3 regions of the Providencia sp. PROV_01 genome follow, and region 3 is predicted to be linked to each of the others. Evidence: predicted binding sites of a transcription regulator. Region 3 holds the regulator's gene; each other region holds the start of a gene.
What was found. Region 3 encodes LexA, which represses DNA repair genes until DNA is damaged. Its sites were predicted from a motif close to TNCTGTATGTACATACAGNA; they were not measured.

Region 1 (3,287 bases), 910 kb from region 3:
ATTTATGGGGCCGCATTAACAGGCTCAAGTTGCTGGAAAAATAGCCCACAAGCGAAAAAAGCGGTAGAAGGGGCTATTTTAGCAGCTAAACAAGCGGTTAGATTGCCATCTTAATCAGTTTGGTTTCTCGTTTTCCATTTCTTACTACGCAAGATATTGAGAACTTGTACTGCCATGGAAAAGAACATCGCAAAGTAGATATAGCCTTTTGATACATGAACTTGAACACTTTCAAGTAGTAAGGTGAAACCAACAAGAATCAAAAATGATAAGGCTAAGATTTTTACAGAAGGGTAGCGCTCAACAAAGTCGCCAATGGGTTTGGCTGCAAGCATCATAATGAGCACAGCGATGACGACCGCAGCCATCATGATAAATAAGTGGTCTGATAGCCCCACAGCCGTGATCACGGAATCTAAACTGAAGATAATGTCTAACAAAGCAATTTGAACGATAGCCCCCCAAAATGAGCTCACTTTTTTATTTGCTAGGCTATTTTCACCTTCTCCTTCAATCGTATCAAAAATTTCTTGGCTTGCTTTCCAAATAAGGAAGATCCCACCTGCACATAATATGAGATCGCGAGCGGATACCACATGGTCAGCGACAGTAAAAAGTGGGGTGGTAAGGCGTGATAACCACGCAATAGAAGCCAATAATGCAAGACGCATCACCATTGCTGCAATAAGCCCAGTCCGTCTGGCACTATTTTGTTGGTGACTAGGAAGTTTGCTCACCACAATACTGAGGAAAATAATATTATCGATGCCTAGGACAATTTCTAATATGGTTAATGTAGCGAGTGCCATCCAGGCATTGGGATCCAGTATCCACTCAAACATCTTGGTACCTTCTAATTAACGAATTAAACAGTGATAATAATTTATCGTCTGCTTTGGTACAGGCGATGGTTAGCGACTAACTTAAACTAAAATGCCGTGCTAGTAAGGGCGCGGTAAAATCTTTTTTAAGATAAAAACCACGTGGTAGCGTCATAATAGGCTGACCAAACTCACCAATAGCTTCCGTTAGTGCTTTATTGTTTGCGGCCTTAGGGCGAATTTGTAATACCTGCCCATGACGTGCAGTAATACTTTCCACTTTGCCTAACACAATGAGGTCCATTAACTCTTCCCAATCTTGCCGTAGCAACTGTTCTTCAAACGGGGACGGGCTCCAAATTAATGGGTTTGCAACTCTACGTTGTGAGAGTGGGATTTGCCTTTCCCCTTCAATAGGAAACCATAAAATACGGGACAGCTTGCGGCGAACATGGCTATTTTCCCATGTTAAACCACTGTTTCCTGTTAACGGTGCAACAGAAACAAAAGTGGTTTCAAGTGGAACACCATACCGGTCAATCGGAATGGTTTTTAATTCAATTCCAATATGGGCGAAATCTTGCTCTGCCTTACTTCCCGCATTCGCGCCTAAATAATATTCCAATAGCATACCAACCCAGCCTTTATCGCGCTTGAGATCCTGAGGAATAGGGATAGCTGCGTGTTGGGCGAGCTCACCAAGCGTGTAGCCAGCAAGAGCTTGCGCTCGGCTCATTAAGGTCGCTTCGTTATCAGGTGGTGGTGGTGCAATAAATGGGGTCATGGTTTGAATAGTAATGTATAAAAAGTAGCCAGTGAAAATACATATAACTCAAGAAGTATAACACTTTTTCTTTGGTATTTTTAACTATCTGATATATAGGGGTATAATATCATTTATTCATCCAAGTTATAAATTATTACAGAGGTTATTCAAGTTCATCCCAAGATAATCACAGGATCATGCACTAGGTTATCCACAGGATTTCTGGATAACTGTGAAAAATAGAGATTACTGTGTGTATTTACAGCCTTGACGAAACGGTTTTTATGACGCAAATCACAAAATATGAGTAAGTTAAGCACATATCTTGTGGATAAATACAATGTTGTTTGATCTTTGCTCAGTTAAAGTCCTAAGCATGTTAGTTAAAAAAGTAGTCAGTGGATGAAAGGCTATTTTGCTATTTATTTGTTTGATTTATCAGTGATTATTCAACTGTGCTTTTTTTTGATAAAAAAGCGACTTGGGGATATACCCTGATTACCATGAGGTTGTTCACATGGATATCCACAGAAAAAGTGAATAACATCCTTATTATTCATTTCATCTGTTTATAACTATCAATATTTTTCTAGGTTATCCTCAGACGGTTTAAACCACGCAGATTTAAAATCAAACCAGCCAAAGGTATTCATTCGTACACCGCGCATGGTTTTTTGGCCTTGCAATTCAAGCCAATGATGAAAAACGGGGTGAAAGATTTGTGAGTCAACTAAGCTTTCACACCAAGCTTCGACATCTAATTGGTTATTACGCCACAGATTAAGTTCATTGCTGAGAGGGTTATTAAGGCATTGTCGTAGCAATGGCATTTCGTACAAGGTTGCAAAGATGGAAAATTCGAGAGGTTTAAAAAAGTTAGCTGTTGCTAACCAAATATCACTTTCTCCATTGCCATTAAACCAATCATCGTAATCAATGATATTGATCTTAAGTTCCACACCTTGCATCTGTAAAACCCGTTTCATAATTTGGCTAATTGCGTAGAACTCATGGTGGTGGCGATAAAAAGTGACAGTAAGCTCAGTTAAATCTTCAGGCTTGGGAAACAAGGTTAGCATTTTACTGTGATGCCAATGGAGTAACAGGCCATAAGCAGGTGCCCAATGGCGCTGATAAAAAGGTTCGCAATGTGCAAGTAGGTTGACAGGGGTTAAAAAGCTACATAACCACTTACGAACATCTTCACGCTGAGCTATCGGTGAACGCTGATCCATTAACAGGAAATAACAGCCTTCTTCCATACGACTTTCGAGCGAGCCATTATGGTGCTTATCACCATCCATTTTTAATGTTGTACAGACCATTTGCTCAGAGAGTTCAGGAACCACCCAAATGGTCACTTCATCGAGTAGCGCACGATAGCCAAAATAGCGGTCGAAAGCCGTAATGGTCAGCTTTTGTGGCAAGTTTTTTTCTACTTGATAAGGGCCAGTGCCGATTGGGCAACGGCTAAAGTTTTCGAGGCTCTCCCACTCTTTCGGTAAAATGGCGGCATGGTGGCTACCTAATAACCAAGGTAGTTGTTTATCAGGCTCACTTAACGTGATATCAATGACATAAGGCTGCGGTGAGCTAACGGATTGAATATGTGAGAATAGCGGCCAACAGGTTTTTAAGCGTAAAAGGGAATAAATAATATCGTCGGTAACCATTTCTCGCCCATGATGGAAATAAATAGC
Region 2 (3,287 bases), 2.8 Mb from region 3:
CATCAGTACTTTCTTTGGTAAAGGAAAAGTTGATGGCTTCAACTTTGGGAGTTTTGTTGTCGCGGTCATCGGTGCGATTGTCGTACTGTTCTTAGCCGGGATATTTGCCAAATAGCCATTTCTTCTACTTGGTAAATGCTCATTCTATAAGCCACTTAAATATCGAGTGGCTTATATTTTTATGGAAGAAGAGGGTTACGACTCGATTGGCAGGCCGTTATCTTGCCCCCATTGGGCCCATGAACCATCATACAAACGCAGGTTTTGGTTACCTAATAAGGTTAATGCCATTAATACCACTGCAGCGGTCATTCCTGAACCACAGGTCGTCACAGAAGGCGCATGGATATCTACACCTTGCTTAGCAAAGATAGCTTTAAGTTGCTCTGGTGATTTGAATGTACCATTTTCCACAAGAAGATCCCATGGGACGTTTTTGCTCCCTGGAATATGCCCCATACGTAAACCCGGACGCGGTTCTGGCGCTTGGGCAAGAAAGCGTGGCTCTGCGCGAGCATCAATAATTTGAATTTTGCCTTGATTTACAATCTCAAGTACTTGTTCTTGATTCAGTGCGTTACTGTCTTTACGTGTGGCATGGAATTGCTTCGCAGCTGGCGGAGTGACTTCCCCTGACTGAACATCAAACCCAGCAGCTTTCCAAGCATCGATGCCACCGGCTAAAATTTTAACGTTTTTGCAGCCCATCGTGGTGAAAGTCCACCATGCTCTTGGGGATGAAAATAAGTTATTCTGAGAATAAATAATAACTTGGGTGTCATTGCCAATACCCATGGCACTAACTGCTTGGCTAAAAACTTCAGCACTTGGCAGCATATGAGGTAAATCACAGCTTTTGTCTGCAATTTCATCTTGATGAAAGAACTGAGCGTTAGGAATATGTTCTTCTAAATATTGTTGGCGGCAGTCATAAGGTGCGGTTGGTGGTGGAGAGGAAGCATCGAGCACAATGATGTTATTATCAAATAGATGTGAATTTAACCATTGTGGGGTTACGAAATAATCGTTGTACATAAGCTATCTCCATCCTGGGTTGCTAAATTATTTAAAAATTACTGAATTTGATTAGGTGCTGGCAGTGCTGAAGGGGATTGCGGTTGACCTTGTTCAAGTGGTGTTGTTGAACGGGTATAAATGTTCATACCAGCTAAAACAATACCGCCTACAGAACCAAAAGCACATAATGCGCAAAGTGCGATAACAACCTTTTTCATTTTCTATAGCCTGCCTAGTGATAAAAATCCAAATAGTGTAAGAACTCAAAGTATAACCGGATGAGTGTTGCAAACAAGTTAAAAGCTATTTTTTCTGTCGCATAATGGGCGTTTTGCAAAAAGCTTCCCAATTTTTATGTATAATGGGTATTAATACAGTAGTTTTGCGAAGCGGTTGGCAAAAGAGTTTTTTTCATATTTCATATTGTTGTCAGTTTCGTTATCTTTCATTTTAACTTTGGTCACCTGCATAATTTATGTCCCTGTCGAATAAAACTAAAGAACAAATAACTCAGTGGTATAAAGGGTTGTCCGTACAAATTGATGGGTTTGTTTCAAGAGCCCCGCAGCGGCAGATGATAGCGCAAGTCGCGAAAAATTTAGCGGATGATGACGGTCGCCATTTGGTCATAGAAGCGCCTACTGGAGTAGGGAAAACTCTATCTTATTTAATACCGGGGATAGCGGTTGGTAGGGAAGAAGGAAAAACCTTAGTGGTTAGTACGGCGAATGTGGCATTACAAGACCAAATTTATAGTAAGGATTTACCGTTATTAAGCAAAATTATTCCTGATCTAAAATATACAGGTGCATTTGGGCGTGCTCGTTATGTTTGCCCCCGTAATTTAGAAGCTATTTGTGCAGCAGAAGGTGAGCAAATAGATTTAATGTTATTGGTGGAAGACAAAACGGAAATTGCGAATAGTGAAGAACGGGCAATTTGTCAGCAGCTGCGGCATGATTTTCAAAGCTTTGCATGGGATGGGCTAAGGGATCATCACAAACGGGCATTTAGCGATAGCTTATGGCGTAAAGTCAGCACAGATAAAATGAACTGTTTAGGCCGTAATTGCCAATTTTATCAGCGGTGCCCATTTTTTATTGCTAGGCGAGAAATCGAAGATGCAGATGTAGTGGTTGCTAACCACGCGTTGGTAATGGCAGCTATGGAGAGTGAGTCGGTATTACCTGACCCGAAAAATTTATTATTAGTGCTTGATGAAGGTCACCATGTTCCAGACGTTGCAAGGGATGCCCTTGAAGTTGAAGGCGAAATTACGCTAGTTCAATTAACGGCACAGCTTGATAGCTTTATTCAGCATGTTGGGCAATATATGGGGCAATTTCGCCCAGCAAAACCACCAAAGTTAGCTAACCCTGAACGATTACAGCAACATGCAGAAAAATTGCGTGAAACATTTCGTGATTTTTCATTACTAGCAAATGCCTTATTGCCAGAAACGTCAAAAGAAACTGAGTATTTATTTCCGCTAGGTGTATTGCCTGAAGCAATGCAATTAAGCTGTCAGGTGCTATTTAAGCAGACAGATGCCCTACAGGGGTTAGCGGAAGCTATCTTAAATGATTTGACGGAACAAACTGCGAAGCAAGATATTGTTCGCTTACATCGGTCGATTATTGTAACTAGTAGGGCTATGGGATACTTTGAAAATATGTCGAAGCTCTGGCGGCTGGCGGCATTAGAGCAAAGTTCAGGTGCCCCTGTGTCAAAATGGTTAAGTCGGCGTTATGAGAAAAACCAATCTCGTTTCTTTATGCATTGTGCTGGGATCCGGGTGAGTGAGCAATTACAACATTTGTTATGGCGAAATATTCCTCATATTGTGATTACATCAGCAACGCTGAGGTCGTTGAACAGTTATTCACGTTTTATGGAACTTACTGGGCTGTCTGAAAAAAGTGATGATCGCTTTGTGACATTGTCCTCTCCTTTTAACCATGTTGAGCAGGGAAAAATTATTATTCCTAAAATGGAATATGAGCCAACGATAAACAATGAAGCGGAACACTTAGCGGAAATGGCGGTGTTTTTTCGTGAACAATTTATTAAAAATACTCACCGTGGCGTGTTGGTTTTATTTAGTAGTCAAAGAGCAATGGAAGGTTTTCTTGAGCACGTAAAAGATTTGCGTTTGCAGCTTTTAGTTCAAGGAGATCAACCACGTTATCGGTTAGTCGAAACACATTGTGAAAGAATTAATCAAGGGCAATCTAGTGCTTTAATTGGCTTACAATCGTTTGCTGAGGGGT
Region 3 (3,287 bases):
CATGAGTTATGAATTTATAATAAATTTGTTTAATATATGTTTCATTTTATCTGTTTATTTTTAAATAAAATTAAATATCATTTTTTATATTTTATTTATTAGTCAAAAAAACTCAGCAAAGCTAAAATTTTTTGATAGCACCGCATTCATCTCTTGATTCTCAATAGTTCAAGAAACTGTGATAAACTTGTGTGCAGTAAACATTTGCATTTTTCAACGGGTGGGGTCAGTAAAATGGAAAAGATGAGTGAAAAAAAAGTTCTTGCGATGGCAGAACATATTTGCCAATCAAGAGGCGTCAGGTTGACACCACAGAGAGAAACGGTATTGAGCCTAATAGCACAACAGCATGGTGCGATCAGTGCTTATGATTTACTCGACTTACTACGTGAAATTGAACCTCAGGCTAAGCCACCTACCGTTTATCGTGGCCTTGAGTTCTTAATGGAGCAAGGTTTTATCCATAAAATCGAATCAACCAACAGCTATGTTGTTTGTCACCATTTTGATAACCCAAGCCATATCTCTGTTATGTTAATTTGCGACCAGTGCGGAAGCGTAACGGAAAGTGATTGCACAACGATAGAAGCCGCAATTATTAATTTGGCAGATGAACACCAATTCCGCTTAAGGCATACCGTAGTGGAAAACCATGGTTTATGTAAAAATTGCGACGAAGTGAATAGCTGCCAAGATCATGAACATTGTCATCATAACCACGAACAACCTGTAACCCCTAAGAAAAAGTAAATAGCCGGACTGCTAGATCGTTTGATGAAATGCAAAGAGAAAATAGAGAAGAGAAAAATATAAGAAAGGAAACAAAACAGGCAGACTTCAGAATAAAACCATGAAATCTGCCTGCAATCGTCTTCACCGTCTGTAACACAGCTGGTTGCTAACGAAAATTAATACCAATCACTGTTACGAATAACCCCAACCGCTAAACCTTCAATAGTGAAATTTTGCTGACGCAAGTCAACAACAATAGGTTCGAATTCTGGGTTTTCTGCTATTAACTCAACACGGTTACCCTGTTGCTTAAAACGTTTAACAGTGACTTCATCTTCGATACGTGCAACCACTACTTGCCCGTTATGTACATTTTGTGTTTTATGCACAGCTAATAAATCGCCATCCATAATACCAATATCTTTCATGGACATCCCATTCACACGCAATAAGAAATCTGCATGTGGTTTAAACAGCTCAGGGTCAACTTGATAGTGGCTCTCAATATGTTCCTGTGCTAATAATGGTTCGCCAGCGGCTACACGTCCAATCAGAGGTAACCCCTGATCTTCGGTTTCTTCTTCAAGAAGCAGACGAATACCTCGAGATGCACCTGAGACGATTTCAATAACCCCTTTACGCGCTAAGGCCTTTAAATGCTCTTCTGCCGCATTAGGCGAACGAAAACCAAGGCTTGCTGCTATCTCAGCGCGTGTAGGAGGCATACCCGTCTGCGAAATGTGGTCACGCACTAGATCGTAAACCTGCTGTTGTCGAGCCGTCAGTGCTTTCATTCCGTTCCCCTGTTTGTTTATACAGTCAAGCTGTGAGTATATACAGGTAAATGAAGATTTGGAACAGTTAAATCGCTCAATTTAAGCATTTGTTATCGATTTATTTTCTTTTTACCTGATTAAGTAACCAAACACCTTAACCAGGGAAATAGCGCTGCCATAATACGAGTACCCAAATAAACAACGCTAAACCGATACTCACAAATACCGCGGCAGAACCAATATCTTTAGCTCTCCCTGAAAGTTCATGATATTCACTTCCGATACGGTCAACTACGGCTTCTATCGCGCTATTCAGTAATTCGACTATTGCCACCAGAACAACAGAACTCACTAACAAAATCCTATCTATATAGCTGATATCTAAATAAAATGCGATAAAAATCGCGATAATTGCAGCAACAGATTCTTGCCTAAATGCGGCTTCATTAACCCAAGCTGCCTTCAAACCTTTAAGGGAATACCCCGCAGCTTTAATCACTCGCGTGAAGCCCTTAACTTGACTCGCCATATTTATTCCTTAAAAAATACAAACAATAATCGATTTTTACGGTCAAAGTGAATTGTCAGTAACAGATCTAACCATGTATTTCTGGTATGATTGCGCAGCATTGTTAACAAGAGGCTATAATCATTTATGTCACTATGGCGTAAAATATATTACAACACGTTGAATTTACCACTTAAATTATTGGTAAAAAGTAAACTAATTCCTTCGGATCCCATCACTGAGTTGCAGCTTGATGTCAACAGGCCAACCCTATACGTATTACCTTATCATTCGAAGTCTGACCTCCTCACGCTACGGCACCAATGCTTAGCTATTGGTCTGCCAGACCCGCTGGTCGACAATGATATCAATGGAACGAAGCTTCCGGCCTACGTTTTTATCGATGATGGCCCACGTGTTTTTCGCTATTATTCACCGAATCCACGTAAGGATTCAGTAAAAACATTCCATGCTTATTTAGATTTGCATAAAAACAACCCAAATCTAGATATTCAAATGCTACCGGCATCCGTGATGTTTGGGCGCTCACCTGGTCGTGAAGGCCATACCCCAGCACCACCACTGAAACTGTTAAATGGCATCCAAAAATTCTTCGCCGTTTTATGGTTAGGACGTGACAGCTTCGTACGTTTATCTCCGATTGTCTCAATTGGGAAAATGGCACAAGACCACGGTACAGACACCATTATTGCCAACAAACTTGCTCGTGTCGCACGTATTCACTATTCGCGCCAACGTCTCGCAGCAGTTGGGCCTAAACTCCCTGCACGTTATGAGCTGTTTAATAAGTTATTGACGTCAAAAGCAATTGAAAAAGCCGTTGAAGACGAAGCGCGCAGTAAAAAAATTCCACTCAAAAAAGCTCAGCAAAATGCCGTTGGGATGATGGAAGAAATCGCAGCCAATTTCTCTTATGAAGCAGTACGTTTAACGGATAGGGTTCTTAGTTGGACTTGGAATCGCCTTTATCAAGGCATTAATGTTCAGCACGCTGAACGAGTCCGCCAGCTAGCACAAGACGGCCATGAAATCGTTTATGTGCCATCCCACCGTAGCCATATGGACTACTTACTGCTCTCATATGTGCTATACCATCAAGGGCTAGTTCCACCCCATATTGCCGCGGGGATCAACCTCAATTTCTGGCCTGCTGGGCCTATTTTCCGTCGTTTAGGGGCCTTTTTTATTCGCCGAACGTTCAAAGGCAATAAACTGTATTCGACCGTTTTCCGTGAATATTTAAGTGAGCT

Region 1: a site for LexA is predicted at 1,835-1,854, ahead of mutH (DNA mismatch repair endonuclease MutH). Genes of this name have one in related genera too.
Region 2: a site for LexA is predicted at 1,269-1,288, ahead of dinG (ATP-dependent DNA helicase DinG). Genes of this name have one in related genera too.

Annotation. Positions count from the first base shown of each region.
Region 1 is NZ_JBRFKD010000002.1:1,702,318-1,705,604, forward strand. Features, by position in the region: gene ACU696_RS08285 (helix-hairpin-helix domain-containing protein) at 1-114, shown strand, start outside; gene ACU696_RS08290 (TerC family protein) at 111-842, opposite strand; gene mutH (DNA mismatch repair endonuclease MutH) at 919-1,605, opposite strand; gene sgrR (HTH-type transcriptional regulator SgrR) at 2,166-3,287, opposite strand, start outside.
Region 2 is NZ_JBRFKD010000002.1:3,554,261-3,557,547, reverse strand. Features, by position in the region: gene ACU696_RS17315 (GlsB/YeaQ/YmgE family stress response membrane protein) at 1-115, shown strand, start outside; gene sseA (3-mercaptopyruvate sulfurtransferase) at 196-1,035, opposite strand; gene ACU696_RS17305 (hypothetical protein) at 1,074-1,235, opposite strand; gene dinG (ATP-dependent DNA helicase DinG) at 1,493-3,287, shown strand, end outside.
Region 3 is NZ_JBRFKD010000002.1:793,271-796,557, reverse strand. Features, by position in the region: gene zur (zinc uptake transcriptional repressor Zur) at 235-750, shown strand; gene lexA (transcriptional repressor LexA) at 909-1,526, opposite strand; gene ACU696_RS04365 (diacylglycerol kinase) at 1,663-2,037, opposite strand; gene plsB (glycerol-3-phosphate 1-O-acyltransferase PlsB) at 2,164-3,287, shown strand, end outside.